3 regions of the Streptomyces sp. NPDC051364 genome follow, and region 3 is predicted to be linked to each of the others. Evidence: riboswitches for the same ligand, from Rfam matches in the RefSeq annotation. Region 3 holds a riboswitch; each other region holds the start of a gene.

Region 1 (9,840 bases), on a different contig from region 3:
TGAGCCCCGGCGACCTCGTCGTCGCCGAGGAGACCCGGGACCCGCGGGGCGCCGTCGCGTGCGCCGGCACCGCCCTGCTCGCCGAGGCGCTGGCCCGGGCCGCTCCGGGCCGGACCGTGCACACCGGCGCACTGACCGGATCCGACCACGTCGTCCGCGGCCAGGAACGCGCCCAGCTGCGCGCCACCGGCGCCATCGCGGTCGACATGGAGTCCGCGGCCACCCTGTGGACGGCCACCCGGGCCGCCGCAGATGGCTGGAACCGTCCGGTTGCGGCCGTCCGGGTGATCGTGGACGCTCCGGAGCATGAGCTCGTCCGTATCGGCACGTTCCGCGGTGGAATATCGGCCTTCCGCGTATTGCGTGCCGTACTGCCCGCGTTTCATGACTGGCACCGTTCTTTGCTGCTCCCCAGGAGGTGAGCCAGATGGCCATGCCACTGCGACAGTCCATCAGGGTCGGGACGTATCTTCTCGAACAGAAGCTCCGCAAGCGTGAGAAGTTCCCGCTGATCGTCGAGCTGGAACCGCTCTACGCCTGCAACCTGGCCTGCGAGGGGTGCGGGAAGATCCAGCACCCGGCCGGCGTGCTCAAGCAGCGCATGCCGGTCGCGCAGGCCGTCGGCGCCGTCCTGGAGTCCGGCGCCCCCATGGTGTCCATCGCGGGCGGCGAGCCCCTGATGCACCCGCAGATCCACGAGATCGTGCGGCAGTTGGTAGCCAAGCGGAAGTACGTGTTCCTCTGCACCAACGCGATGCTGCTGCGCAAGAAGATCGAGAAGTTCACCCCGTCCCCGTACTTCGCCTTCGCCGTGCACATCGACGGGCTGCGCGAACGGCACGACGAGTCGGTCGCCAAGGAAGGCGTCTTCGACGAGGCGGTCGCCGCCATCAAGGAGGCGAAGCGGCGCGGGTTCCGGGTCACGACCAACTCCACCTTCTTCAACACCGACACCCCGCAGACGATCATCGAGGTGCTCAACTACCTCAATGACGACCTCAAGGTCGACGAAATGATGATCTCGCCCGCCTACGCCTACGAAAAGGCCCCTGACCAGGAGCACTTCCTGGGCGTCGAGCAGACCAGGGAACTCTTCAAGAAGGCCTTCGCGGGCGGAAACCGGGGCCGCTGGCGGCTCAACCACTCCCCGCTCTTCCTCGACTTCCTGGAAGGCAAGGTGGATTTCCCCTGCACCGCCTGGGCCATTCCCAATTACTCCCTCTTCGGCTGGCAGCGCCCCTGCTATCTGATGAGCGACGGCTACGTGCCGACGTACCGGGAACTGGTCGAAGAGACCGACTGGAGCAAGTACGGCCGAGGAAAGGACCCGCGCTGCGCGAATTGCATGGCGCACTGCGGCTACGAGCCCACCGCCGTCCTCGCCACCATGGGCTCCCTCAAGGAGTCCCTGCGCGCGGCCCGGGAGACGGTCTCGGGGAACCGGGAGAAGCAGTGACCGGCTTCGACCTCCGCGCCCTGCTGGACGAGCGGGGCGCGGAACGGTACGAGCTGCACACCAGGCACCTCAACCACCAGCTGCCCCGGATGCTGCACACGATCGGCTTCGACAAGGTCTACGTACGGGCCGAAGGCGCACACTTCTGGGACGCAGACGGCAACGACTACCTGGACATGCTGGCCGGGTTCGGCGTGATGGGCCTGGGCCGCCACCACCCGGTGGTCCGCCAGGCCCTGCACGACGTCCTGGACGCACAGCTCGCCGATCTGACCCGCTTCGACTGCCAGCCGCTGCCCGGGCTGCTGGCGGAGAAGCTGCTCTCGTACAGCCCGCACCTGGAACGGGTCTTCTTCGGCAACAGCGGCACCGAGGCCGTGGAGACCGCCCTGAAGTTCGCCCGGTACGCCACCGGGCGAACGAGGGTTCTCTACTGCGACCACGCCTTCCACGGGCTCACCACGGGTTCGCTCTCGGTCAACGGGGAGGGCGGGTTCCGGGACGGCTTCGCGCCGCTGCTGCCCGACACGAAGATCCCCCTCGGGGACCTGGCGGCCCTGGAGCGGGAGCTGAAGCGTGGCGACGTCGCCGCCTTCGTCGTCGAGCCGATCCAGGGCAAGGGCGTGCTCGCGGCCCCGCCCGGGTTCCTGCTCGCGGCGCAGGAGCTGCTGCACCGGCACAAGGCGCTGCTGATCGCGGACGAGGTGCAGACGGGGCTCGGCCGGACCGGCGAGTTCTACGCGTACCAGCACGAGCCGGGCGTGGAGCCGGACCTGGTGTGCGTGGCCAAGGCCCTTTCGGGCGGCTATGTGCCGGTCGGCGCGACCCTGGGCAAGGACTGGATCTTCAAAAAGGTCTATTCGTCCATGGACCGGGTGCTGGTGCACTCCGCCAGTTTCGGATCCAACGCGCAGGCGATGGCGGCCGGGCTGGCGGTGCTCTCCGTCATGGATGACGAGTCGGTGGTCGCGAACGCCCGCGCGATGGGCGACCTGCTGCGCGGCCGGCTCGCGGCGCTCGTGGACGAGTACGAGCTGCTCCACGAGGTACGGGGGCGCGGCCTGATGATCGGCATCGAGTTCGGGCGGCCGTCCTCGCTGGGGCTGCGCAGCCGGTGGACCATGCTCCAGGCGGCCCGCAAGGGGCTCTTCGCCCAGATGGTCGTGGTGCCGCTGCTGCAGAAGCACCGGATCCTGACGCAGGTCTCCGGCGACCATCTGGAGGTCATCAAGCTCATCCCGCCGCTGATCGTGGACGAGCGGGACGTCGACCGGTTCGTCGGCTCCTTCCGCGCGGTCATGGACGAGGCGCACGGCGGGGGCGCACTGATGTGGGACTTCGGCAGGACGCTGGTGAAGCAGGCCGTCGCCGGCGGCTGACGGCCTGCTCCGCTGCCCGGTTTCCCGGTCGGGCTGTCGGCCGGGTTATCGGTCGAGCAGCTGCTCCCGCAGCCGGTCGAGGGTCTCGGGCGTGAGTCCGAGGCCCTCGGCGAGGTACCGGTCGACCCCGCCCCAGTGCTCGTCGATGGTGTCGAAGGCCGCTGTCAGGTACTCGGCGCGGGCGTCGAAGAGCGGGGCGAGCAGCTCCATCACCTCGGGGGAGCGGGCCTCGGGGGCGTCGCTGGTACGGCGCACCCGGTAGCGGCGGTGCGGGGCGTTGGACTCCAGGTAGTCCGCCACGATCGCCTCGCGCTCGATGCCCAGCGCGAGCAGGGTGACGGCGATCGACAGGCCGGCCCGGTCCTTGCCGGCCGCGCAGTGCATGAGCGCCGGAATGCTGTCCTCGGCGAGGGCGTGCACGACCCGGCCGTGCTCGGCGGTGCGGTGCTCGATCATCGAGCGGTACGAGTTGGCCATTCGGGCGGCGCCCTTGCCCTCGCCCAGGATTCCGCGGAGCTGCTCGAGATCGCCGCCGCGGACCATCTTCCAGAATTCCTTGCCGTCGGCCGGATCCGACAGCGGGATGTTGACGTTCCGCACGCCGGGAAGCTCGACGTCGAGTCCCTCCAGGGCGTGGTCGGCGCCGTTGCGGAAGTCGAAAATTGTGTGGAGGCCGAGCGATGCGAGGAATTCTGCATCGGTTTCGGTGGCATGTGCCAGATGTCCGCTACGGAACAGTTTTCCTGGCTTGACCCTCCGCCCGTCGATGGTCGGCAGCCCGCCCACATCACGGAAGTTGCGCACTCCGGCCAGCTCCGGCTCCGGTACGGGCTCCGTCCGCGGGGGCTGGGGTATCTGCTGGGTCACGGGAACTCCTCCGCGTCGTCGTGAGATGTCCGAATTGCGCTACTTGAGGCCAACTTGCCATAACCGGAGGCGAGATCGGGCGCAGCCCCGTGAGCCAGATCATACGGTGACCGTGAGTGCCTGATCGTCGAAGTCGAAAGGCCCGGCCGGGGCGGTTGTTGGCGGCGGGGAATGGACGGAGGGTGACCGGAATTCCGTCGAACTCCCCGGCCTGTGAATCCGTCAGGAAATTCGTGGCTTGTTCCGTGCGGCTCAACTCGATTACCTTCGCGATCGATCCGGATGGACCGCCTAATCCTGCCGCCGTCCGGAAACCGCACCCGACTATTCACGCGCGCGGCAGGAGCGGGGGAACCAGGTAAGCCGCTGTTCCCGATCTTTGTATCGGCGCAGCTCGGGGTGAAGCCGTACATGTTCCGTTCATGTGCGGCCGGACATCTCCAGTCCGAACCCGACAGCTCACCTCGCAGGCGACGGAGAGGAATTCGCCATGCCTGCAAAGGGTAAGCACCGCCGTCCCAAGTCCCGTTCCGTGGCGCGCGGCTTCGCCGTCGCAGGCACCGGTGGTGCGGCCCTCGCGCTGCCGCTGCTGGGTGCCGCCGGCGCCCAGGCGGCCGGTGCCCCGGCCGCCGCCCCCGCCGCGGCTCCCGTGCAGGCCCCGCAGGTTCCGGCGGCGCTGCAGGCCGCGCCCGCCGCTGCCGCGCAGTCCGCGCCGGTCGTCTACACGGTCGTGCCGGGCGACTACCTCTCCAAGATCGCCCAGGACCGCCACCTCTCGGGCGGCTGGCAGCAGCTGTACGCCGACAACCGCGAGGCCGTCGGCACCGACCCGTCGCTGATCCACCCCGGGCTGAAGCTGACCCTCGGTGCGCAGGGCGAGGCGGCTCCGGCCGCGCAGGCTCCGGCCGAGAAGTCCGCTCCGGCTCCGGCGAAGAAGTCCTCGGCCTCGCCCTCGGAGGACAAGGGCTCCGCGGACGTCGCGCCGGCCCCTGCCGCCCCCGCGGCCGCAGCCGCCGCCGCGCCCGCCAAGAAGAGCACCGCCGCCAAGTCCGCCGCCGGTACGGTCAGCGCCGCCGGCTTCGTCGCCCCCGTCGGCGGCGGGATCTCCACCCAGTACAAGACCCCCGGCGCCATGTGGTCCAGCGGCTACCACACCGGTGTCGACTTCATCGCGAGCTCCGGCACCACCGTCCGGGCCGTGGGCGCGGGCACCGTGGTCTCCGCCGGCTGGGCCGGCGCGTACGGCAACGAGGTCGTCATCCGGCACGCGGACGGCAAGTACTCCCAGTACGGCCACCTGTCCCAGCTCTCCGTCTCGGCCGGCCAGAGCGTCACCGGCGGCCAGACCCTCGGCCTCTCCGGCTCCACCGGCAACTCGACCGGCCCGCACCTGCACTTCGAGATCCGCACCGGGCCGTCCTACGGCTCGGACATCGACCCGCTGGCCTACCTCCGCTCCAAGGGTGTGAGCATCTGACGGCTCCCGCCGTCGGACAGAGGCAACCGGACTCGTGAGGCCGGGACCCGAGGGGGGTCCCGGCCTCACGCCGCGTTATTCCGTACCGACCAGGTGGTATAGATCACGGTCCGTCAACCCCTTCCTACGATGGCGTAGGTCACGTGCCGGGGTGAAAGATGTGTTCTCGTGGCAGCGACGAAGACGACACTCAAGACCATCGGCTCGTACGCGGCGATCGGGGACAGCTTCACCGAGGGTGTGGGGGACCCGGGACCCGGGGAGACCTTTCTCGGCTGGGCGGACCGGCTGGCCGTACTCCTGGCCGATCAGCGCGAGGAAAACGAATTCCGGTACGCGAACCTGGCCGTGCGGGGGCGCCTCCTCGACCAGATCGTGGCCGAACAGGTCCCCCGGGCCAAGGAGCTCGCACCTGACCTGGTGAGCTTCTGCGCCGGCGGCAACGACATCATCCGGCCCGGCAGCGACCCGGACGACGTGGCGGAGCGGTTCGAGGCGGCCGTGGCCGACCTCACCGGAGCCGTCGGCCACGTCATGATCACCACCGGCTTCGACACCCGCGGTGTGCCGGTCCTCAAGCACCTCCGGGGCAAGGTGGCCACGTACAGCGCCCATGTGCGTGCCATCGCCGACCGCTACGACTGCCCGGTGCTCGACCTCTGGTCGCTGAAGTCCGTACAGGACCGGCGGGCTTGGGACGACGACCGGCTGCACCTCTCGCCCGAGGGGCACACCCGGGTCGCGCTGCGCGCCGCCCAGGTGCTGGGGTTCGAGGTGCCGGCCGACCCCGACCAGCCGTGGCCGCCGCAACAGCCGCGCGGCTCGGTGGACGTGACCCGGGACAACATCCAGTGGGCGCGGGAGTACCTGGTGCCGTGGATCGGGCGGCGGCTGCGCGGGGAGTCCTCCGGGGACCACGTGGAGGCGAAGCGTCCGGACCTGCTGCCGCTGTAGCCCGGCGCAGGAGGGGCGGAGTAGCGGAGCAGCGGGTAGCCGAGTAGGAGAAGGGGACGGGGGCAGGAGGACGGGTACGCGCGGCGGAATCCTTCGGGGCCGGTGCGCGTTGGCAAGGTGATAGACCGGAAACCAGTACGGCCTCTCACGCCCATCCGTCCCACCCTCCCAGGAGGCGCTTTGACCGGCTCCCGTCCCCTGCGTCCACGGCTGCGTGCCCTGCGGCCCGAAGCCTTCGGCGCGGATCCGTCCGGCGCACGCCTGGAGCGGATCCACCGCTCGCCGAACTTCGCCGACGGTGTCTTCCAGAACCCGGTCGGGGCCCGGACCAGGCCTTCCGGCTCCATGATGGAGTTCGCCAAGATCTACTTCCACAAGGAGCAGCGGATCCGGCGCAACCCGGGAGCTCCCATCCCGGTCTACCCGACGACCCTCGCCGAGCTGGCGAAGCCGCCGGTCAGCGGGTTGCGCCTGACCTGGATGGGGCACTCGGGCGTACTCGCGGAGATCGACGGGCGGCGGGTGCTGTTCGATCCGGTGTGGGGTGAGCGGTGCTCTCCCTTCCCGTTCGCCGGGCCCAAGCGGCTGCACCCCGTACCCGTACCGCTGGCCTCGCTGGGGCCGGTTGACGTCGTGGTGATCTCGCACGACCACTACGACCACCTCGACCTGCCGACCATCAAGGAGCTGGCCGGTACGGACACGGTCTTCGCCGTCCCGCTCGGCGTCGGCGCCCACCTGGAGCGCTGGGGGGTGTCGCCGGACCGGCTGCGCGAGCTCGACTGGAACGAAGGCACCAAGATCGCGGGGCTCTCGCTGACGGCCACGCCGGCCCGGCACTTCTGCGGGCGCGGCCTGCGCAACCAGCAGAACACCCTGTGGGCCTCCTGGGTCGTCGCGGGCGACGAGCACCGGATCTTCCACAGCGGCGACACCGGCTACTTCCCCGGGTTCGGGGAGATCGGCGCCGAGCACGGCCCCTTCGACGCCACGATGATCCAGATCGGGGCCTACTCGGAGTACTGGCCCGACATCCACATGACCCCCGAGGAGGGCATGCGCGCCCACCTCGACCTCCAGGGCGGGATCCCCCACGGCACGATGCTGCCGATCCACTGGGGCACCTTCAACCTGGCCCCGCACCCGTGGGACGAACCCGGCGAGGGCACTGTGACCGCGGCCGAGGCCACCGGCGCGGCGATCGCGCTGCCGATCCCGGGCCAGCCGTTCGAGCCGGGCGACGCCGGTGCCCCGAGCGAGCCGTGGTGGCGCCCGTTCGTGGCGTCGCCCCCGCCCGTGCCCGCCACACAGTCCCGCCCGGTCGCGACCGCGCGACCGCCGGCCGCGGCGCACGAGGAACCGGAGGCCGTCGGCTCGTAGCGCGTGTCCGCCGGGCGCCGCTCCGGAGCAGCCCTCGGCACGGGGTGGTGCGTCGCGTACGGCGGCTGCGAACGTGCGCCCCCGGCGGATTCGGGCTGTCGTACGAGCGCTCCATCGGGAGCGGGAAGCAGCCCGGGCAAGTTCCCCAACTGGCTGTCAGGGGCGGGATCGTGCGGTCTAGCGTGGGTATCCGGTGATCAACACCGGGCCCCGGAACCCCTGGGGGCCCGGGCCCCACGTAGAGGACGCCGATGTCCGGACTCCGCGCCGCCCGCCACGCCCCGTCGAGACACGCCGTCACCGGTCCCGGCCGGCAGATACGCCCCCAGCTGGTCCGCGCCTCCCTGCTGCCGGCGCTCGCCGCGGCGCTCAGCGGAGCCGCCGCGGTGATCTTCACGCTGCAGCTCGGCGGGGGCGCGGGGGAGCGGGACGCCCGGCTGTGGCCGGTCCTGGCCGGCTGCGCCCTGCTCGTCGTCGGCGCACTGGCCGCCGCCCTGCTCGGGGCCCAGCGCTCCACCAAGGCCGTCCGGGACCGCTGCGAGGCCCTGCGCCGCTCCAGCGTGCGCGGACGCCAGGAGCTGCGGACCGCCGCCGAGCGGCTGGAGCGGGGCGAGCCGCCGGTCCGCCCGGTCCGCGGCGGTCCGACGGGACCACCGCCCGGCAGCGACCCCGATCGGGTGGACGAGTTCTGGCTGCTCTCCCAGGAGCTGCGCGGCGCCCGCGAACAGGCGCACACCACCCTCGTACGGCTGGCCGGCCCGGCCGCGCCGTCCGACAGCGACCGCAAGGTCGAGGTCTTCGTCAACCTCGCGCGCCGGCTCCAGTCCCTCGTGCACCGGGAGATCTCGCTGCTCGACGAGCTCGAGGACACGGTCGAGGACCCCGACCTCCTCAGGGAGCTCTTCCACGTGGACCACCTCGCCACCCGGATCCGCCGCCACGCCGAGAACCTGGCCGTGCTCGGCGGCGCCGCCTCCCGGCGCCAGTGGACCCGGCCCATCGACCTGAGCGAGGTGCTGCGCTCCTCCGTCGCGGAGGTCGAGCAGTACACGCGGGTCAAGGTGGTACCCCCGGCGGGCGGCACCGTCCGCGGCCACGCCGTCGCCGACGTGGTGCACCTGCTGGCCGAACTCGTCGAGAACGCCACCGTGTTCTCGGCCCCCGACACCGACGTGGTGGTGCGCGCCGAACGGGTCACCGCGGGCATCGCCGTCGAGGTGGAGGACCGCGGGCTGGGCATGCCGGCCGCGGAGCAGCACCGGATGAACGCGCTGCTCGTCGACCCCGACCGGATCAGCGTCCGGCATCTGCTGGCGGACGGGCGGATCGGCCTGTTCGTCGTTTCGGCGCTGGCCCGCCGGCACGGGATCGCCGTCGAGCTCAAGTCCAACATCTACGGCGGCGTGCTCGCCGTGCTCGTGCTGCCGCAGGAACTGCTGGGGGCGGAGGCGCCCAGCGCCGCCGACGCGCTCGGGGGCTCCCGGGCCACCTCGTGGGGGACCGGGGAGGGAGGCGTCATGCCCCCGCTGGAGCCCGTACGGGTGGCCGTGCCACAGCCGAAGCCGGAGCGGCAGGTGCGACCGGAGCCGGAGCGGCAGCCGCGACACGAGCCGGCCCCGCGACGGGAGCCGCAGCCGCAGCCCCGGCGGGAGCCCGGGCCGGCCTCGCGATGGGAGCCGCAGCCCCGGCGGGAGCCCGAGCCGGCTGCCGCGCGGCCGCCGCAGGCGGCACCGAGGTGGGCGGCTCCGCCCGCGCCGCGCCCGGACACGCGTATGCAGCCCGGGGCGGTGCGCCAGGAGTCGGAGCGCTGGGAGCCGAGGGAGACGCCGGCCGCCGAGACGACCCTCGACCTGGGCATGGACCTGGGCCTGGGGCTGGGGCTGGGGCTGGACGTGACGCAGGGCCGGCCCCCGGGCATGGGCCCGGCCGCGGGGACATCCGCGGGGCTGGACGGTCGCGAGCCCGTGCCCCCGGCGCCGGTCCCGGCCCCGGCGCCCGTGTCCCCGCCGCCCGTACCCATGACGGTGTCCGTACCGGCCGCCCGGACGGACCCGGACCGGCCGCCCCTGCCCCGCCGCCGGGCCCAGCACCACCTCGCCCCGCAGCTGCGGGATGCCCCCGCCCCGCGGCGGGCCGACGCACCCGAACAACCCGTGCACGACCCGGGTCTGATGGCCGCCTTCCAACGGGGCTTCGGCCTCGCCCAGTCGGAGAACCAGCCATGACCCCGACCTCTCACCTCAGCAAGGAGCGCACCACCATGGGCGGCGAAGCGGCGACGAAGACCGGTCGGCTCTCGGATCTCGACTGGCTGCTCGGCGGCCTGG
Region 2 (9,840 bases), on a different contig from region 3:
CGGGTCGATCGCCGAGAAGTGGATCACCTTGGCGTTCTCGGCGAGCTTGATGCCCGCCATGCCGCCCGCCGGGCGGCCCTGCGGGCGCACCTGGCCCGCGGGGTAGCGCAGCAGCTGGGCGTCGTCGGTGAGGAAGACCAGGTCCTCCTCGCCCGTGCGCAGTTCGACCGCGCCGACGATCCGGTCGCCCTCCTTGAGGGTGATGACCTCCAGCTCGTCCTTGTTCGCCGGGTAGTCCGGCACGACCCGCTTGACCACGCCCTGCTCGGTGCCCAGGGCCAGGCCCTGCGAGGACTCGTCCAGCGAGGTCAGGCAGATCACCTTCTCGTCCGCCTCCAGCCCGGAGAGGAACTCCCCGACCGGGGCGCCGCCCGCCAGGTTGGGCGCGGCGTGGGTGTCCGGCAGCTGCGGCAGGTCGATCACCGACAGCCGCAGCAGGCGCCCGTACGAGGTGACCACGCCGACATCGGCCCGGGCGGTCGCGGCGACCTGCGAGACGATCAGGTCGTGCTTCGCGCGGGCGCCGCCCTCCTCCTCCGGCAGCGCCTCGCCGTTGGCGGTGCGCGCCAGCAGTCCCGTGGAGGACAGCAGGACCCGGCACGGGTCGTCCGCGACCTCCAGCGGAACCGCGGCGACGGCCGTCCCCGCCGACTCCAGCAGGACCGTACGGCGCTCGGTGCCGAACTTCTTCGCGACCGCCGCCAGTTCCGTGGAGACCAGCTTGCGCAGCTCCGTGTCGGACTCGAGGATCCCGGTCAGCTCGTCGATCTCGCCGGTGAGGCGGTCGCGCTCGGACTCCAGCTCGATCCGGTCGAAGCGGGTGAGCCGGCGCAGCGGGGTGTCCAGGATGTACTGGGTCTGGATCTCGCTCAGCGAGAAGCGCTCGATGAGCCGCTGCTTCGCCTGCGCCGAGTTGTCGCTGTCCCGGATGATCCGGATGACCTCGTCGATGTCGATCAGGGCAACCAGCAGGCCCTCGACCAGGTGCAGCCGGTCGCGGCGCTTGGTCCGGCGGAACTCGCTGCGGCGGCGCACGACCTCGAAGCGGTGGTCGAGGTAGACCTCGAGCAGCTCCTTGAGGCCGAGCGTCAGCGGCTGGCCGTCGACCAGCGCGACGTTGTTGATGCCGAAGGACTCCTCCATCGGCGTCAGCTTGTACAGCTGCTCCAGCACGGCCTCCGCGTGGAAGCCGTTCTTGATCTCGATGACCAGGCGCAGGCCGTGCGAGCGGTCCGTGAGGTCCTTGACGTCCGCGATGCCCTGGAGCTTCTTCGAGCCGACCAGGTCCTTGATCTTCGCGATGACCTTCTCGGGGCCGACCGTGAAGGGCAGTTCGGTGACGACCAGGCCCTTGCGGCGGGCCGTCACGTTCTCCACCGAGACCGTCGCGCGGATCTTGAACGTGCCGCGACCGTTCTCGTAGGCGTCCTTGATCCCCGAGAGGCCGACGATCCGGCCGCCCGTGGGCAGGTCCGGACCCGGCACGAAGCGCATCAGCGCTTCCAGGTCCGCCTGCGGGTAGCGGATCAGGTGGCGGGCGGCCGCGATGACCTCGCCCAGGTTGTGCGGGGGCATGTTGGTGGCCATGCCGACCGCGATCCCGGAGGCGCCGTTCACCAGCAGGTTCGGGTACGCCGCGGGCAGCGCGACCGGCTCCTGCTCCTGGCCGTCGTAGTTGGCGGTGAAGTCGACGGTGTCCTCGTCGATCGACTCCGTCATCAGCGACGTGGCGTCCGCCATCTTGCACTCGGTGTAACGCATCGCGGCCGGCGGGTCGTCGTTGCCGAGCGAGCCGAAGTTGCCGTGGCCGTCGACCAGCGGCAGCCGCATCGAGAAGGGCTGGGCCATGCGTACGAGGGCGTCGTAGATCGACGCGTCACCGTGCGGGTGCAGCTTGCCCATGACCTCGCCGACGACGCGGGCGCACTTCACGTAGCCGCGGTCGGGGCGCAGGCCCATCTCGTTCATCTGGTAGACGATGCGCCGGTGCACCGGCTTCATGCCGTCGCGGGCGTCGGGCAGGGCGCGGGAGTAGATCACCGAGTACGCGTACTCGAGGAAGGAGCCCTGCATTTCGTCGACGACGTCGATGTCGAGGATCTTCTCCTCGAAATCCTCCGGCGGCGGGGTCTTCGTGCTGCGGCGGGCCATCGCTGCGCGGCTCCTTAACCAAGAAAGAAGGTGTGCTGGGGGTCTTGCGGGTGGTCTGGCGGGTGGTGCGACAGGGGCTGACGGGGGTTGTCGCGGACCATTGTGGCCCGAGGCACCGACAACGCCGACTCCGACCCAGGTCTGAGCCGGGAACTTCTCCGGTCCCCGACGCGCTTGCATACAGTGGCAGGTCTGACGGAAATCTCTGCATCGCGATCGAAGGGACCACATGCCCATGGGTCACACGGCCACAGCCCAGGCCGGCTCCGGCGGCCTCACAGCGACCGAGCACAGGCTGGCCAACGGCCTGCGCGTGGTGCTCTCCGAGGATCACCTGACCCCGGTCGCCGCGGTCTGCCTCTGGTACGACGTCGGCTCGCGCCATGAAGTCAAGGGGCGAACCGGTCTGGCTCACCTCTTCGAGCACCTGATGTTCCAGGGCTCGGCGAGCGTACCCGGCAACGGCCACTTCGAGCTCGTCCAGGGTGCCGGGGGTTCGCTCAACGGCACGACCAGCTTCGAGCGCACCAACTACTTCGAGACCATGCCGGCCCACCAGCTGGAGCTCGCGCTCTGGCTCGAGGCGGACCGGATGGGCTCGCTGCTGGCCGCCCTGGACGACGATTCCATGGAGAACCAGCGCGACGTCGTCAAGAACGAGCGCCGCCAGCGGTACGACAACGTCCCGTACGGCACGGCCTTCGAGAAGCTGACCGCCCTGGCGTACCCCGAGGGCCACCCGTACCACCACACCCCGATCGGCTCCATGGCCGACCTGGACGCGGCCTCCCTGGAGGACGCCCGCGCCTTCTTCCGTACGAACTACGCGCCCAACAACGCGGTGCTGTCGGTCGTCGGTGACATCGACCCCGAGCAGACGCTCGCCTGGGTCGAGAAGTACTTCGGCACCATCCCCGGGCACGACGGCAAGCAGCCGCCGCGCGACGGCACGCTGCCCGAGATCATGGGCCGGGAGCTGCGCGAGGAGATCGTCGAGGAGGTCCCGGCCCGCGCGCTGATGGCCGCCTACCGGCTCCCGCACGACGGCACCCGCGAGTGCGACGCCGCCGATGTGGCGCTGACCGTCCTGGGCGGCGGCGAGTCCTCCCGGCTGCACAACCGCCTGGTACGCCGCGACCAGACGGCCGTCGCGGCCGGCTTCGGCATGCTGCGGCTCGCCGGCGCGCCCTCGCTCGGCTGGCTGGACGTGAAGACCTCCAGCGGGGTCGAGGTGCCCGACATCGAGGCGGCCGTCGACGAGGAGCTCGCGCGGTTCGCCGCCGAGGGCCCGACGGCCGAGGAGATGGAGCGCGCCCAGGCGCAGCTGGAGCGCGAGTGGCTGGACCGGCTGAGCACGGTGGCCGGCCGCGCCGACGAACTCTGTCGCTTCGCCGTACTGTTCGGCGACCCTCAGCTGGCGCTCAGCGCCGTCCAGCGGGTCCTCGACATCACCGCCGAGGAGGTGCAGGCCGTGGCCGCGGCCCGACTGCGCCCCGACAACCGCGCGGTGCTGGTGTACGAGCCGCTCCCGGCAGAGGCCGACGGGGCCGACGAGAACGACGAGAACGAGGGGGCGGAGCAGTGAGCGACACCGCAGCCGTCACGATGACCTTCCACCCGCAGCCGCAGGCCGGCGAGGCCCGGCCCTGGGCCTTCCCGGCTCCCGAGCGGGGCTCGCTGTCCAACGGGCTGACCCTGCTGCGCTGCCACCGCCCCGGCCAGCAGGTCGTGGCCGTCGAGGTCAACCTCGCCGCGCCGCTCGACGCCGAGCCCCAGGGCCTGGACGGCGTGGCGACCATCATGGCCCGCGCGCTGTCCGAGGGCACCGACAAGCACTCCGCCGAGGAGTTCGCGGCCGAGCTGGAGCGCTGCGGCGCCACGCTCGACGCGCACGCCGACCACCCGGGCGTGCGGGTCTCCCTGGAGGTCCCGGCCTCCCGGCTGGCCAAGGCGCTGGGCCTGCTCGCCGAGGCGCTGCGCGCGCCCGCCTTCGCCGACAGCGAGGTCGACCGCCTGGTGCGCAACCGGCTCGACGAGATCCCGCACGAGCTGGCCAACCCCCAGCGCCGCGCCGCCAAGCAGCTCTCCAAGGAGCTCTTCCCGGCCACCCTGCGGATGTCCCGCCCGCGCCAGGGCACCGAGGAGACGGTCGCCCGGATCGACTCCGCGGCCGTGCGTGCCTTCTTCGAGGCCCACGTACGCCCCGCCACCGCCACCGCGGTGGTCGTCGGCGACCTGACCGGCATCGACCTGGACGCCGTACTGGCCGACACCCTGGGCACCTGGACCGGCAACACCGCCGCGGCGCTCCCGGTGCCGCCGGTGACCGCCGACGACAGCGGACGCGTGGTCATCGTGGACCGGCCCGGCGCGGTCCAGACGCAGCTGCTCATCGGCCGGATCGGGCCGGACCGGCACGACCGGGTCTGGGCGGCGCAGGTGCTCGGCACGTACTGCCTGGGCGGCACCCTCACCTCACGCCTGGACAAGGTGCTGCGCGAGGAGAAGGGGTACACGTACGGCGTGCGCGCCTTCGGTCAGGTGCTGCGCTCCACCGCCGACGGCAAGGGCGCCTCGATGCTCGCCATCAGCGGCTCCGTGGACACCCCCAACACGGGCCCGGCGCTCGACGACCTCTGGAAGGTGCTCCGCACCCTCGCGGAGGGCGGCCTGACCGACGCCGAACGGGACGTGGCAGTGCAGAACTTGGTGGGCGTGGCCCCGCTGAAGTTCGAGACGGCCGCGGCCGTCGCCGGCACGCTCGCCGACCAGGTCGAGCAGGAGCTCCCGGACGACTACCAGGCCCGGTTGTACGCGCAGCTGGCCCAAACGGGCACGGTGGAGGCGACTTCGGCCGTCCTGGCCGCCTTCCCCGTGGACCGCCTGGTCACCGTCCTGGTGGGCGACGCCTCGCAGATCGAGGCGCCGGTGCGGGCGCTCGGGATCGGTGAGGTCACCGTCGTCACCAACTGACGGACATCCCAAGGGGCTCCAGTGGCTTGTCCACCGGAGCCCCTTTTGTCTGTTTAGTGGAGAGGTTGCTTGTATGCGGTGTGGCGTACGCAACAAAAAGGCGTGTCTGTTTGGCGATTGACTGATGATCCGCCTAGCGTCGGCCGTGCTGTCCGTCAGTTGTACGCGCCGCATCCGCGGCACCGGGCAGCGATCGCCGAGTCCCCGTCAGGCGCGAGCCTGGGGAGCCGGGGACCCACATGTGTCCCTGGGGTGAATCGGACCGCCTCGCCAGAGGGGGCCCGTAGGAGACCTTCCTGCTCCGAACCCGTCAGCTAACCCGGTAGGCGAGAAGGAAGGAAAGGATCAGCCCCTTCATGGCGTTTGGCAGTCGTGCCGCCGGTAAGCACCGTGGTTCCAGTCGTCTGAGCCGCAAGACCGCCGGCTACGCCGGCATCGCCGCCCTCGCCACCACCGGTGTCGTCGGCTCCCTCGCAGGCCCGGCGTTCGCCGCGTCGGACAAGGCCCCCTCCATGGAGGACACCGGCCTGACCGCCGTCGTGACGGCCGAGGACCTTCCGATCCAGATCGAGGCCCAGGCCGAGGCCCAGGAGCACGCGGCAGAGGCCGCGGCCGCCAAGGCGAAGGCGGAGGCCGACGCTGCGGCGCGCGCCGCCGAGGCCAAGCAGAAGGCCGAGGAGAAGGCGAAGGCCGAGCGCGAGGCCGCCGAGCGCGCCGCCCGCGAGGAGGAGCGCAAGCGCCTCAACACCTTCGTCGCCCCCGTCGACGGCTCCTACATCAGCACCCAGTGGCACGCGGGCGGCGGCATGTGGTCCTCCGGCAGCCACACCGGCATCGACTTCCACGCGGCCTCCGGCACCTCGGTGCACGCGGTGGGCTCCGGCACCGTGGTCGAGGCCGGCTGGGGCGGGGCGTACGGCAACAACGTCGTCATCAAGCACAACGACGGCACCTACACCCAGTACGGCCACATGACCTCGCTGAGCGTCTCCGTCGGCGAGCAGGTCACCCCGGGCCAGCAGATCGGCCTGTCGGGCTCCACCGGCAACTCCAGCGGCCCGCACCTGCACTTCGAGGCCCGCACCGGCGCCCAGTACGGCTCGGACATCGACCCGGTCGCGTACCTGCGCAACCACGGCGTCGACGTCTGACCCGCAGCACTTCACCGAAGGCCCCGGCTCCCCGAGCCGGGGTCTTCGCGTTGTGGCCGCAAGCGGCCGCATTGTGGCTGTAAATATTCGTGATTTCCGTCCGCGCTCGGAAAACATCGCGTGTTGCAATAGAGTCCCAGTACGATCCCAGCACGATCCCAGCACGATCCCAGCACGATCCCAGCACGATCCCAGCACGATCCCAGCACGATCGCGGCAATGGCGTCGGCAGTCGGAAATAGACGGAGGTCCGGACTTGCGTATTCCTGCGCACGCGGTATGCACGGCAATCCGCGACGACATCGTCTCCGGAGTCTTCGAGCCGGGCGGCCGGCTGACCGAGGAGCTGCTGGCCCGCCGGTACGGGGTCTCCCGCGTCCCGGTCCGCGAGGCGCTGCGGACCCTGGAGTCCGAGGGCTTCGTCACCACCCGGCGGCATGCGGGTGCCTGCGTCGCCGAGCCCACCGAGCAGGAGGCGGCCGACCTCCTGGAACTGCGGATGCTGATCGAGCCGCTGGCGGCGGCCCGGGCCGCCCGCCGGCGCACCGAGGCCCACCTCAAGGTGCTGCGCGGGCTGGTCAGGCTGGGCCAGGAGCGGGCCAGGCGGGGCCAGGGGGAGGACCTGCGATCCCTGGGAGGCTGGTTCCACGAGACCCTCGCCCAGGCCTCCGGCAGCCCCGGGCTCATCGCGCTGCTCACGCAGATGCGGCACAAGATCGCGTGGATGTACGCCGTGGAGGCGCCGGCCCGGCCCGTGGAGTCCTGGGCGGAGCACGGGGCGATCGTGGACGCGGTGGCGCGCGGGGACGCCGAGCGGGCGCGGGCGCTCATGGCGATCCATGCGGACCGGGCGGCCGGGGCGCACCGGCTGCGCGTGAGGACTTCGCAACGTGCCGTAAACATGGCGGGCGGTCCGCATTAACAAATAGCGCGTATTAATGTGGAGGCGGCGGCTTAATTCACGGTGCATTGGCGGTGCATTCGCGCTCGCCCGGCGCGGACGATGAAATTCCCGACAACGACGAAGCCGCGGCCTCCGGAATTCCGGCGGCCGCGGCTTCGTCGCATGCCCGGGGGCGAACCCGAAGGGTCAGACGGTCTCGGGGAGCTCCTCGAGACCCTCGGCGACCAGCTTCGCGAGGCGGTCCAGCGCCGCCTCGGCACCCTCGGCGTCGGACGCGAGGACGATCTCCTCGCCGCCCTGGGCGCCCAGGCCCAGCACCGCGAGCATGGACGCGGCGTTGACGGGGTTCCCGTCGGCCTTCGAGATGGTCACCGGGACGCCGGAAGCGGTCGTCGCGCGGACGAAGATCGAGGCGGGACGAGCGTGCAGGCCCTCGGCCCAGCCGACGTTGACTCGGCGCTCTGCCATGGTGATGCCCTTCAGGGTTCCAACGGTTGTCTAGACCAGTCTCTCACGACGCCTCGAATGCTCCGACCGACCTTCGACCCGGATCCTCCGCCGTTCGACCTACCCCAGCTTGCACTCATTTGCCCCTGCTTGCCTCGCGCGCCGCGCAGGGGCTGTCCGGCCGGTCCTGGCCTTAAGATCGCCGCATGACCACCGCGTCGGACCCCTCGTACCCGGCCCACTGGGAAGCGGACGTCGTCCTGCGCGACGGCGGCACCGCCCGGATCAGGCCCATCACCACGGAGGATGCGGGCCGGCTGGTCAGCTTCTACGAGCAGGTCTCCGACGAGTCGAAGTACTACCGCTTCTTCGCGCCCCACCCCCGGCTGTCCGACCGCGACGTGCACCGCTTCACGCACCACGACTACGTGGACCGGGTCGGCCTCGCGGCGACCATCGGCGAAGAGTTCATCGGCACCGTCCGCTACGACCGGATCGGCCCCGACGGCCGGCCCGCCTCCGCCCCCGCCGACGAGGCCGAGGTGGCCTTCCTCGTCCAGGACGCCCACCAGGGCCGCGGGGTCGCCTCCGCGCTCCTCGAACACATCGGCGCGGTCGCCCGCGAGCGGGGCATCCGCCGGTTCGCGGCCGAGGTGCTGCCCGCCAACAGCAAGATGATCAAGGTCTTCACCGACGTCGGCTACCAGCAGAAGCGCAGCTTCGAGGACGGCTCCGTCCACCTCACCCTCGACCTCGAACCCACCGCCGAGTCCCTGGCCGTGCAGCGCGCCCGCGAGCAGCGCGCCGAGGCCCGCTCCGTGCAGCGGCTGCTCGCCCCCGGCTCGGTGGCGGTGATCGGAGTCAGCCGCTCCGGCGGGGGAGTCGGCGCGGCAGCCCTGCGGAACCTGCGCGACGGCGGCTTCCAAGGCCACCTCTACGCCGTGAACGAGGCCGTCACCACCGACCTGCTGGACGGCGTACGGGCCTACCGCGCGCTCGGCGACATCGACTCCCCGGTCGACCTCGCGGTGATCGCGGTCCCCGCCGAGCGCGTCCCCGAGGCCGTGGCCGCGTGCGGGGAGCACGGGGTGCAGGGGCTGGTGGTGCTCTCCGCCGGCTACGGGGAGAGCGGCGCGGCCGGGCTCGACCGGCAGCGCGAACTGGTGCGCCAGGTGCGCTCGTACGGGATGCGGCTGATCGGGCCGAATGCGTACGGCGTGATCAACACCGCGCCGGAGGTCGGGCTCAACGCCTCCCTGACCCCGGCGCCCGCGCCGATCCGGGGCCGCATCGGGCTGTTCACCCAGTCCGGGGCGATCGGCATCTCGCTGCTCTCCGCACTGCTGCGGCGCGGCGAGGGCCTGTCGTCCTTCGTCTCGGCGGGCAACCGGGCGGACGTCTCCGGCAACGACATCCTGCAGTACTGGTACGAGGACGAGGCCACCGACGTCGCGCTGATGTACCTCGAAACCCTGGGCAACCCACGGAAGTTCACGCGGCTCGCGCGGCGGACGGCAGCCGTGAAGCCGGTGGTCGTCGCGAAGGGCGGCCGCCACACCCCGGCCGGGCACGTGGTCCCCGGGACCAGGCTCCCGGACGCCACGGTCTCGGCGCTGCTGCGGCAGGCCGGTGTGATCCGCGTCGACACCGTGACGGAGCTGGTGGACGTCGGGCTGCTGCTGGCCTCGCAGCCGCTGCCGGCCGGGCCGCGCGTGGCGATCCTCGGGAACTCGGAGTCGCTGGGTGTCCTCACCTACGACGCCTGCCTCACGCAGAGGCTGCGGCCGGGGGCCCCGCTGGACCTGACCACGGCGGCGACGCCGGAGGACTTCCGGGAGGCGCTGGGCACGGCGCTGGCCTCCGCCGAGAACGATGCGGTGATCGTCACCGTGATTCCGTGGGTGAACGAGCAGGAGCCGCAGGACGACCTGGCCGAGGCCCTTCGGGGTGCGGTGGCCGGGCACCCCGGCAAGCCGGTGGCCGTGGTCCACGTGGAGCTGGCGGAGCTCGTCGACGCCCTCTCCCCGGCGGGCCTGGGTGCGGCGCCGCTTCCGGGGGCTCTGTCCCCCCGCCTCCGTGCCTCGAACATCGGCGGGGCCGGAACGGACGTGCGGATTCCGGCGTATCCGGCAGCCGAGCGGGCCGTACGGGCCGTCGCCGAGGCCGTCCGGTACGGGCAGTGGCGGCGGGCCAACGCCGAGGCCGGGCAGGTGC
Region 3 (9,840 bases):
CGAGGCGGGCCGTCGCGTTGTACTCCGGGGCCCACAGGTAGGCCTCGGTGCCCGCGCGGCACACCCCGGGGGAGACGGGGTCCTCGTACACCCGGGCGCCCAGCAGGAGTTCCTGGTTGGCGAAGGGCGGCCCGTCGCCTTCGGCGTACGACGGCGTGGGCCCCGGCGGGCGGATCGTGATCAGCGGGGGCACCTGCGCGCGGACGATCGTGCCGTCCGGCTGCAGGCGGGCGCCGACCGAGAACACCGCGTCCGTCACCGGGTTGTCGATGCTCTGCACGTTGCGTCCGCGCGAGGTCCAGCCCGCCCCGAGGGCCACCATCGTCCGCGTGAACACGTCCGGGGTGTGGCTGCTGTAGTACGCGCCGCCCTCCCCGCGCAGCAGCAGCGGATCGTTGCCCGAGAGCGCCGGCCGGCTCGGGTCCGTGCGGTACGCCGGCCAGCCCTCGGCGCCGGCCAGGGCCTCGGCGCGCGCCGTGTGCGCCGCCCCCCACGAGGGGTAGTCGTCCAGGCCGCCCAGCTTGCCCTTGTGCCCGAACGCCGTCGTCGCCGCGGCCTGGCCGACCAGCACCAGCGCCAGCACCCCGGCCGCCGGGAGGACCAGCCTGCGGTGGCGCAGGCACCACCAGGCCCCCGCCGCGAGCGCCAGCCCGCCGCAGAACAGAGCGAACCCCCACGTCGTCGCCAGCGCGCTGCCGCTCGCCGCCACGGCCGCCGCGGCCAGCACCGCCGCCCCCGCCGCCAGCGCCCGCGGCCCCGGCAGCCCGGCCGTCGCCAGCCCGGTCCACGCGGCGATCACGGCCACCCCGGCCAGCACGAACGTCTGCCGGTACGGGCTGCCGTTCGGGGTCGCGAACACGTGCCAGGCCAGGTGCGTCGGCGTCCACTGGAAGGAGAGCAGGACGGCCGCGGTCAGCCCCGCCCACCCCAGGCGGGTGGGCGGCGGCACCGCCCGGTGGAACGGCAGGGCCGCCACCAGCAGCAGCGTCCCCGTCCCCACGAAGAGCGCCGGCGAGGAGAAGGAGTACGTCGCGGGCAGGACCCGCGCGAACAGGTCCGGCCAGGACGCCGGCGCGAACTGCCGAGTCCACCCCGGGTACGCCTGCTTCGAGCTCAGGAAGAGGGGGACCAGCACCGGGGCGGACACCGCGATGCCCAGCAGGGTCGTCCCCGCGCCACGGACGAGCACCCGCAGCCGGTCCCGTACCCCCTGGCGCGTCAGCATCACCTGCAACAGGAGCACCAGCGCCGCACCCAGCGTCGCCATGTAGGCCGTGTAGAAGTTCGCCGTCCAGCACACCGCCACCACGAGGACGGCGACCGCCGGCCGGCGCCCCCGCAGCGCCCACTCACCCGTCAGACACAGGAGCGGGAACGCGATCAGCCCGTCCAGCCACATCGGGTTGTACGAGGCCTCGATCACCGACCAGCCGCACAGCGCGTACGAGGCCGCCAGCAGCCCCGCCGCCCACCACGGCCCGCGGCGCAGCGTGCGCAGCAGCCAGGCCATCGCCGCCGCCGCGGCGGCCATCTTGAGCACGGTGACCACGTACACGGCGAGGTCGATGTCCTCGCGCGGGAACAGGGCGACGAGCACCGCGAACGGGCTCGAGAGGTAGGTGCCGAAGTCGGGCAGGAAGCTCGTGCCGTAGCCGGACTGCCAGTTGAGCAGCAGCCCGCCCTCCGCGCGCCCGTGCAGGAGATCCCACAGGTGGGCGTGGAAGGGGACGAACTGGTTCCCGAGGTCGTTGATGCTGCGGTGGCGGTGCCCGTACGGGAACACGCGGGCGGCCGCGTCCCCGGCGCACACGGCCACCGCCGTGATCAGGGCGGCGAGGGCCGAGCCGTGCAGGCTCCGGCGGCGCGGCGAGCGGTGCGGTGTCGACATGGTGGGCCGACTTTGGCAGCGCCGGTGGACCAAAGGGTTGCCGCTGGGTGGCTGTGACATCAACAGATGCGCACCCCAACACCCCGGGAATCGTTGGTCGAACCGGTGGCTCGGATCAGCTTGACTGCATACCATCGATCACCGCACGGCCCTTGTGCACCGACGCACAATCTCCCGGCCCTGGAGGCTCCTTTGCACCGTCGCACAGCGCTCTCCGTCTCCGCCGCCCTGCTCGCGGCGGCCCCCCTGCTGTCCGCCTGCTCGGGTCAGGCCCGCCCCGGCACCGCGGCCGTCGTCGGCGGCGAACGGATCACCACCTCCGCGCTCCAGGCCCAGGTGGGCGACGTCCGCGCGGCGCAGAACGAGTCCGGGCCGACCGCCGCGCAGCTCATCCAGGCCTCGCCCGGCCTGGAGCGCGTCAAGCTCAACAAGATGATCCAGACCGTCGTCCTGGAGCGCGCCGCGAAGGAGGCGGGCGTGAGCGTCGGCGAGAAGGAGGTCCAGGACTTCCGCAAGGCCCAGCTGGAGAAGGCCGGCGGCAGCGAGAAGCTCGCCGCGGCCGCCCTCGAGCAGGCCCAGCTGGCACCCGGCCAGCTCGACGCCGACGCCCGCTTCAAGCTGCTGCGCGACAAGCTCTTCGACCACTACGGCAGCCAGGACAAGGCGGTCGAGAAGCTCGCGTCCGCCGCGAAGGCGCTGCACATCGAGGTGAACCCGCGCTACGGCGTCTGGGACGCGCAGCAGATCGTGCTCGGCGACCAGGACACCCCATGGATCGTCCAGCGGACCCGGCCCGAGCAGGCCCCCGCCGGAGCCTGAGCCACCCGTCCGGAGGTAGGTTCGGAGGGTGAATGACCACGCCGCCGAACCCGCCCCCGCCGTGCCCGCCGCCGATCCTGCCGACGCGACCGCCGCCGGCCGGATCGTCCTGCTGACCGCCAGCCACCGGGTTGCCCCCGGCCTGCTGTCCTGGCCGGCCTGGCAGACCCTGCACGCCGCGGACCGGGTGCTGTGCGCCGACCCGGGCCACCCGCAGCTGCCGTACCTGCGCGAGGCGGGCGTCGAGGTCGCGCACGAGACCCCGGACGCGCACGCGCTGGTCGAGGCCTGCGCCGGCGGCCGCACGGTCGTGGTGATCCCGGGCGGCGAGGGCGACCAGCGGCTCACCGACGGACTGGCCCGGCTCGCCGGCTCCGGCCGCGTCGACATGCCCGACCTCGAGCTGCTGCCCGGCTCCTACGATCTGCCCGGCGCCCGCCTCCTCGACCTCGTTCAGGTGATGGACCGGGTCCGCCGGGAATGCCCCTGGACCTCGCGCCAGACCCACGAGGGACTGGTCAAGTACGCCACGGAGGAGGCGTACGAGCTGGTCGAGGCCATCGAGGACGGGGACCGGGAGGCGCTGCGCGAGGAGCTCGGCGACGTACTCCTCCAGGTCGTCTTCCACGCACGCATCGCCGAGGAGCATCCCGAGGAGCCGTTCTCCATCGACGACGTCGCCGGCAGCCTCGTCGAGAAGCTGATCCACCGGCACCCGCACGTCTTCGGGGACGCGGACGCGCAGACCCCGGAGGACGTCAGCGCGCACTGGCAGCGCACCAAGGCGGTCGAGAAGCAGCGGGAGTCGGTCACCGACGGGATCCCGCTGGGCCAGCCCGGTCTCGCGCTCGCGGCCAAGCTCGCCGGCCGGGTCCGCACGGGCGGCATGGCCGTGGAGCTGCCCCGCGGCGAGGGCATCGGGTACGAACTGCTGGAACTGGCGGCGCGCGCCGAGGCGGCGGGCGTCGACCCGGAGACCGCGCTGCGCGCCGCGGCCCGCGTCTACCGGGACGCGATCCGCGCCGCCGAGGGCATCGGCGAGGGCGTCGGCGAGTAGCCCGCGGCAGAAGACGGGCCCTACCGGGGCGCGCGCCCCGACGGGTTGTGCCAGTGCGGGGCGGGGCGGCTCAGGAACCACTCCCCGAAGCCGAGGGGCCGGCCGTTCGGGCCGTGGCCCGTGCCGGCGGCGGGTACGGAGTCGTGGAAGATCCGGCCGGGGAGGGCGCCGAGCTCCCGGAGCAGGTACGCGGTCTCGTCGATGAACGGCGGCGGGCCGCTGAGGTAGACGTCCTGGTCGGGCCAGAGCGCCCGGTGGCCGAGCGCGGTCGCGAGCCGCCCGGTGGCCTCGTTGCGGTGCTGCCCGGGGGCGGGCGTGATGTAGGTGACGCCGAGCCAGCCGAAGGCGGCGGCGTACTCGTCGATCAGCGGCCGGTCGTAGAGGTGGGCGGCGTCCCGCGCGACGACGAAGAGCCGTACGTCCTGGTCGGGGGGCTTCCCGGCGAGCTCCTCCAGCATGGCCCGGATCGGTGCCCAGCCGGTGCCCGCCGCGATGAAGCTGACCGGCCGGTCGGCGCGGCGGAAGGTCAGCCGCCCGCCGGCGGCGCCGAGCCGCAGCATCTCGCCGGGCCGGGCCCCGCGGACCAGGGTGGTGCTGAGCCGGCCGTGCTCGATGCGGCTGACGTGCAGGTCGAGGGTGCCGTCCGGCCGCGGGGCGTTCCCTATGGAGTAGGTGCGCCAGGTCGTCGGGACCCGCTCGCTGCTCACGCTCACGTACTGGCCGGGGAGATAGGGGAACGGGGCGTGCGGGCGCAGGGTCAGCACCCCTATGTCCTGCCCGTACTGGAGGTGGCGCACGATCTCGGCGTCCCACCACGGCGGGTCCTCGCTCGCGGCGGCTCCTTCCATCATGGCGTCGGCGACCACCTGGTACGCCTCGGACCAGGCCTTCTCCACGCCCGGGGTCCAGGCCTCGCCGGAGGTCCGGGCGAGCGCGGCGAGCAGGCTGGAGCCGACGGCCGCGTAGTGCTCGGGCCTGGCGAGGAACTTGCGGTGGTCGCGGCCGAGGTCGCGGAGATAGTCGTGGAGATAGGGGAGGAGGCCCTCGTCGTCCATGTGGGCGACCACGTGGGTCAGCGCGGCGAAGAGCCGGTCGCGCTGGCGTTCCATGTCCTCGGCGGAGGCCGGGAAGAGCTCACGGATCCCGGGGTTGTGCCAGAAGAGGTGGGAGTAGAAGTACTTGACCGCGTGCTCGGCCCTTCTCTCCACCACCGCGAAACTGCTCTTCAAGATCCTCGCATCCACAGAACCGAAAGTAGGAGGGCCGGGGAACCCGAGGTCAAGCGATGGCGGATCTACGGACAGCCGCGGCGAACGACCCATATGGGATGGCGGCCGGCCCGCGGGATACGGTCAGCGGGTGCACGAGCCGACCTCCGCAGCCCCCGCAGACAGCACTCCTCCCCAGGGTCCGACCCTGTTCGACTGGGAGTTCGCGACCGATCCGTACCCGGCGTACGCCTGGCTGCGCGAGCACTCCCCGGTGCACCGCACCAAGCTCCCCAGCGGGGTCGAGGCCTGGCTGGTCACCCGGTACGCCGACGCCCGCCAGGCCCTCGCGGACCAGCGGCTCAGCAAGAACCCGGCGCACCACGCGGAGCCGGCCCACGCCAAGGGCAAGACCGGGATCCCGGGGGAGCGCAAGGCGGAGCTGATGACGCATCTGCTCAACATCGACCCGCCGGACCACACCCGGCTGCGGCGGCTGGTGTCGAAGGCGTTCACCCCGCGCAGGGTGGCCGAGTTCACCCCGCGGGTGCAGGAGCTGACCGATCACCTCATCGACCGGTTCGTGAGCAAGGGGGAAGCGGATCTCATCCACGAGTTCGCCTTCCCGCTCCCCATCTACGCCATCTGCGAGATGCTCGGCGTACCGCGCGAGGACCAGGACGACTTCCGCGACTGGGCCGGGATGATGATCCGCCACGGCGGCGGCCCTCGCGGCGGGGTCGCCCGCTCCGTGAAGCAGATGCGGACCTATCTCGGTGAACTCATCCACCGTAAAAGGGATGATCTGGGCAATGACCTCATCTCCGACCTGATCCGCGCGAGCGACCACGGGGACCACCTGACGGAGGCCGAGGCCACGGCGATGGCCTTCATCCTCCTGTTCGCCGGTTTCGAAACCACAGTCAATTTGATCGGCAATGGGGTACATGCCCTCTTCATGAACCCGGATCAGCGCACCCGCCTCCAGGACTCCCTCGCCGCCGGCGAGAGCGGCCTGCTGGAGACCGGCATCGAGGAGCTGCTCCGCTACGACGGCCCCGTGGAGCTGGCCACCTGGCGCTTCGCCACCGAGTCGCTGACCCTCGGGGGTCGGGACATCGCAGCCGGCGATCCGGTGCTCGTCGTCCTCGCCGCGGCCGACCGGGACCCCGAGCGGTTCGCCGATCCGGACACCCTCGACCTCTCCCGCACCGACAACCAGCACCTCGGATACGGGCACGGCATCCACTACTGCCTGGGCGCTCCGCTCGCACGACTTGAGGGACAGACCGCGCTTGCGACTTTGCTGAAGCGTCTGCCGGATCTGGAACTCGCTGTTCCGTCCAACGAGCTTCGCTGGCGCGGGGGTCTGATCATGCGTGGCCTGCGCACTCTTCCCGTCAGGTTCACAGCTCGAAACATCTGAAGCGCCCCTGACCGTAAGTCAGCCCCCGTCAAGAGTTGTTACTGACGTGCTAAGACGGCTAGGTTCTGCCGTTACCCAGCCGTTATGCGAAAGGTGCAGCTCATGCGTTCCGGGAACGGCCGCCACAGACGCCCCCGCCAGGTACCCGCGATAGTCGTCACCGCCGGAGTCACCGGTTCCGCCTTGGCCCTGCCGCTGCTCGCCGCCACCGGCGCGAGCGCGGCGGACACCTCCACGTGGGACAAGGTCGCCGAGTGCGAGAGTGGCGGCTCCTGGAGCGCCAACTCCGGCAGCGGGTCGTACGGCGGACTTTCGTTCACGCAGGAGCAGTGGAACTCCTCGGGCGGCCTCGACTTCGCCGAGCGCCCCGACCTCGCCAGCCGCTCGCAGCAGATCGCCGTCGCCGAGCGGGTGCTGGGCACCCAGGGCCCCCAGGCGTGGGGGCAGTGCTCGGAGTCTGCCGGGCTGACCCGGCAGGCCCCCGCCGCGACCGTGGACCCGGGCCTGCCCGGCACGCTCGGCCCCGTCGCCCCGAGCCCCTCGCGCCCGGACCACTCGATCCCGAAGGGCGGCTCCGGAGCGAAGGCGCTGGACTTCGGCGCCCCGACCCCGGCTCCGGCCCCGGACTTCACGCTCCCGCCGGCGCCGCTCGCGCCGAACAGCGGACTGCCCGTCATGCCCGACCCGGACGTGCCGTCCACGTCGCCGACCGTCCCGGTGCTCCCCGGCGACCCGACCGCGCCCCCGGGTACCCCCACGGCCCCGACGACGCCCACCGCGCCGACGACCCCGGGGAGCCCGACCACGCCCGGGAACCCGGCGGACCCGACCGCTCCGGTCGTCCCGGCCGACCCCAGCGCCCACGCGGCCCCGGGTGCCCCGGGCGCCTCCACCGACCCGAGTGCCATCCCGGACACCTCCGGCAACGGCAAGCACCGTGGTACGCCCGCCCTCGAGCTGCCCGCCGCATCTGAGGGGGCGTCGGCGCCCTCGTACACGGTCCGGGCGGGCGACAGCCTGGCCACCATCGCGTCTGCCAAGGGCCTCAAGGGCGGCTGGAACGCGCTCTACCACGCCAACGAGCAGGTCATCGGCGAGGACGCAGACCTGATCAAGCCCGGCCAGAACCTGGATCTAAGCTAGGAATAGCGGCACTTCGGGCACCCGTAAAGAGCTGAATGTCCGTTATCTGCAAGTGAGACATGCGTCTCTTCCGGTCAACTGGCGTGTCCCGCCTGGAGCCTTCCGCAAACCCCGTCCTCACCTGCGCAAACGGCCGTAAAGGGAGCGCAAGTAGGGGCCGTTTCTCCCCGGTGTTCCTCGTTGAACATCGGGGAGAGACCTGCCTACCTTCTGAGTCGCCCGCCACCGCGGGCTCCTTCGACCGCATCGCCGAATCCTGCCGGCGGCCGGAGGGAACAGTCGTCGCGTAAAGCGCCGAAGGCAGGAGCGGGGGAACCAAGGTAGGCGCCGGGACCGGCCGTTGAGAGACGGTCACGGAAACGGCTAGGGGTTAAGTCGTGCGCCACGTCGCACGGCCGGGCACTCATCAGCCCGAACCCGACAGCTCACCTCGCAGGCGTCGGTGAGGAGAACTCCATGCTGCTTTCCGGCAAGGGCAAGCACCGCCGCGCCACGGCCATTCAGCGGACCACCCGCATCGTCACGCTCGCCGGCGTCGCCGGTGTCGCCGTCGCCGCCCCGCTCATGGCGGCCGGCTCGGCATCCGCCGCCACCGGCACCGAGTGGGACCGCGTAGCGCAGTGCGAGTCCGGCGGCAACTGGTCCATCAACACGGGCAACGGCTACTACGGCGGCCTGCAGTTCTCGTCCTCCACCTGGGCCGCGTACGGCGGCAAGGCGTACGCCGCGCAGGCCAACCAGGCCTCCAAGTCGCAGCAGATAGCCATAGCCGAGAAGGTCCTCAAGGGCCAGGGCAAGGGTGCGTGGCCGTCCTGCGGCGTCGGCCTCTCCAACTCCTCCTACACCGGCGGTGGTACGACCGACACCCCGAAGAAGACGGAGCAGAAGACCGAGACCAAGAAGACCCAGCCGAAGAAGACCGAGCCGAAGAAGGAGACGAAGCGCTCCGAGGCTCCGACGACCCGCTCCGAGCGCTCCGAGGCCCCGGCCCCGAAGACCGGCAACGGCTCGTACGAGGTCAAGCCCGGCGACACCCTGGGCACCATCGCCGAGGCCAACGGCGTCAAGGGCGGCTGGGAGAAGCTCTTCGAGCTCAACAAGGACATCGTCTCGGACGCCGACCTGATCTTCCCGGGTCAGAAGCTGAAGCTCAGCTGAACCCTGCCGTAACAACTGCGGCAGCGAGCACAACACGCAGCATCCCCGCCGCCCGGCGCGTCTCCCCCCACGCGCCGGGCGGCGGCGTTCGTCCGGCCCGAGCCCCTCCTGTTCCCCGCCCGGTCCCGTCCCGGTCCCGTCCCGGACCCCGGCCGGGACGCCGGTGGTCAAGAGTCCTATGTACCGGAAGGCGGGTATTCGGGCCCTTTTTCGTCCCAGGAGGCGGGCGGTCGGCTGGCCGAGTGCCCGGAGCCGGTTAGGCTCTAGTCGGCGGGGCCATCCCACGGCCTGACATGCCACCGCACACCCAGCGTCACATCCCAGAAGGAGATGCTCGTGCCGTCCATCGACGTCGTCGTAGCCCGGGAAATCCTGGACTCCCGAGGCAACCCCACGGTCGAGGTCGAGGTGGGCCTCGACGATGGCAGCACCGGCCGTGCTGCAGTTCCGTCCGGCGCCTCCACCGGTGCCTTCGAGGCCATCGAGCTCCGCGACGGTGACCCCAACCGTTACTTCGGCAAGGGTGTCGAGAAGGCCGTCCTCGCCGTCATCGAGCAGATCGGCCCGGAGCTCGTCGGCTACGACGCCACCGAGCAGCGTCTGATCGACCAGGCCATGTTCGACCTGGACGCCACCGACAACAAGGGCTCGCTCGGCGCCAACGCCATCCTCGGCGTGTCCCTCGCCGTCGCGCACGCCGCGTCCGAGGCCTCGGACCTCCCGCTCTTCCGCTACCTCGGCGGTCCGAACGCGCACCTGCTGCCCGTTCCGATGATGAACATCCTCAACGGTGGGTCGCACGCCGACTCCAACGTGGACATCCAGGAGTTCATGATCGCCCCGATCGGCGCGGAGTCCTTCTCCGAGGCGCTGCGCTGGGGTGCCGAGGTCTACCACACCCTCAAGAAGGTCCTGCACACCAAGGGCCTCTCCACCGGCCTGGGCGACGAGGGCGGCTTCGCCCCGAACCTGGAGTCCAACCGCGCCGCGCTCGACCTCATCGTCGAGGCCATCAAGCAGGCCGGCTACGTCCCCGGCAAGGACATCGCGCTCGCGCTCGACGTCGCCGCGTCCGAGTTCTACAAGGACGGCAAGTACGAGTTCGAGGGCCAGTCCCGCTCGGCCGCCGAGATGACCGAGT

What was found. A riboswitch is a leader RNA that binds a small molecule or an ion and turns the genes downstream of it on or off. The one in region 3 is predicted to bind cyclic di-AMP.
Region 1: it holds a riboswitch for cyclic di-AMP, as region 3 does, so the genes downstream of both, AB0M76_RS05600 (LysM peptidoglycan-binding domain-containing M23 family metallopeptidase) here and AB0M76_RS12430 (transglycosylase family protein) in region 3, are expected to answer to the same signal.
Region 2: it holds a riboswitch for cyclic di-AMP, as region 3 does, so the genes downstream of both, AB0M76_RS19495 (M23 family metallopeptidase) here and AB0M76_RS12430 (transglycosylase family protein) in region 3, are expected to answer to the same signal.

What each region holds. Positions count from the first base shown of each region.
Region 1 covers NZ_JBFBAH010000002.1:369,201-379,040, forward strand. Annotated here, with positions in the region: gene AB0M76_RS05580 (1-hydroxy-2-methyl-2-butenyl 4-diphosphate reductase) at 1-422, shown strand, start outside; gene hpnH (adenosyl-hopene transferase HpnH) at 428-1,456, shown strand; gene AB0M76_RS05590 (aspartate aminotransferase family protein) at 1,453-2,835, shown strand; gene AB0M76_RS05595 (tyrosine-protein phosphatase) at 2,881-3,702, opposite strand; cyclic di-AMP (ydaO/yuaA leader) riboswitch at 4,014-4,188, shown strand; gene AB0M76_RS05600 (LysM peptidoglycan-binding domain-containing M23 family metallopeptidase) at 4,193-5,179, shown strand; gene AB0M76_RS05605 (SGNH/GDSL hydrolase family protein) at 5,348-6,133, shown strand; gene AB0M76_RS05610 (MBL fold metallo-hydrolase) at 6,314-7,513, shown strand; gene AB0M76_RS05615 (ATP-binding protein) at 7,765-9,738, shown strand; gene AB0M76_RS05620 (roadblock/LC7 domain-containing protein) at 9,774-9,840, shown strand, end outside.
Region 2 covers NZ_JBFBAH010000008.1:125,677-135,516, forward strand. Annotated here, with positions in the region: gene AB0M76_RS19480 (DNA topoisomerase IV subunit A) at 1-2,151, opposite strand, end outside; gene AB0M76_RS19485 (pitrilysin family protein) at 2,387-3,736, shown strand; gene AB0M76_RS19490 (pitrilysin family protein) at 3,757-5,124, shown strand; cyclic di-AMP (ydaO/yuaA leader) riboswitch at 5,309-5,467, shown strand; gene AB0M76_RS19495 (M23 family metallopeptidase) at 5,481-6,275, shown strand; gene AB0M76_RS19500 (GntR family transcriptional regulator) at 6,532-7,197, shown strand; gene AB0M76_RS19505 (HPr family phosphocarrier protein) at 7,366-7,647, opposite strand; gene AB0M76_RS19510 (GNAT family N-acetyltransferase) at 7,833-9,840, shown strand, end outside.
Region 3 covers NZ_JBFBAH010000005.1:80,977-90,816, reverse strand. Annotated here, with positions in the region: gene AB0M76_RS12460 (YfhO family protein) at 1-1,888, opposite strand, end outside; gene AB0M76_RS12455 (SurA N-terminal domain-containing protein) at 2,081-2,707, shown strand; gene AB0M76_RS12450 (nucleoside triphosphate pyrophosphohydrolase) at 2,769-3,764, shown strand; gene AB0M76_RS12445 (globin domain-containing protein) at 3,785-4,993, opposite strand; gene AB0M76_RS12440 (cytochrome P450) at 5,124-6,398, shown strand; gene AB0M76_RS12435 (transglycosylase family protein) at 6,501-7,541, shown strand; cyclic di-AMP (ydaO/yuaA leader) riboswitch at 7,824-7,995, shown strand; gene AB0M76_RS12430 (transglycosylase family protein) at 7,998-8,699, shown strand; gene eno (phosphopyruvate hydratase) at 9,030-9,840, shown strand, end outside.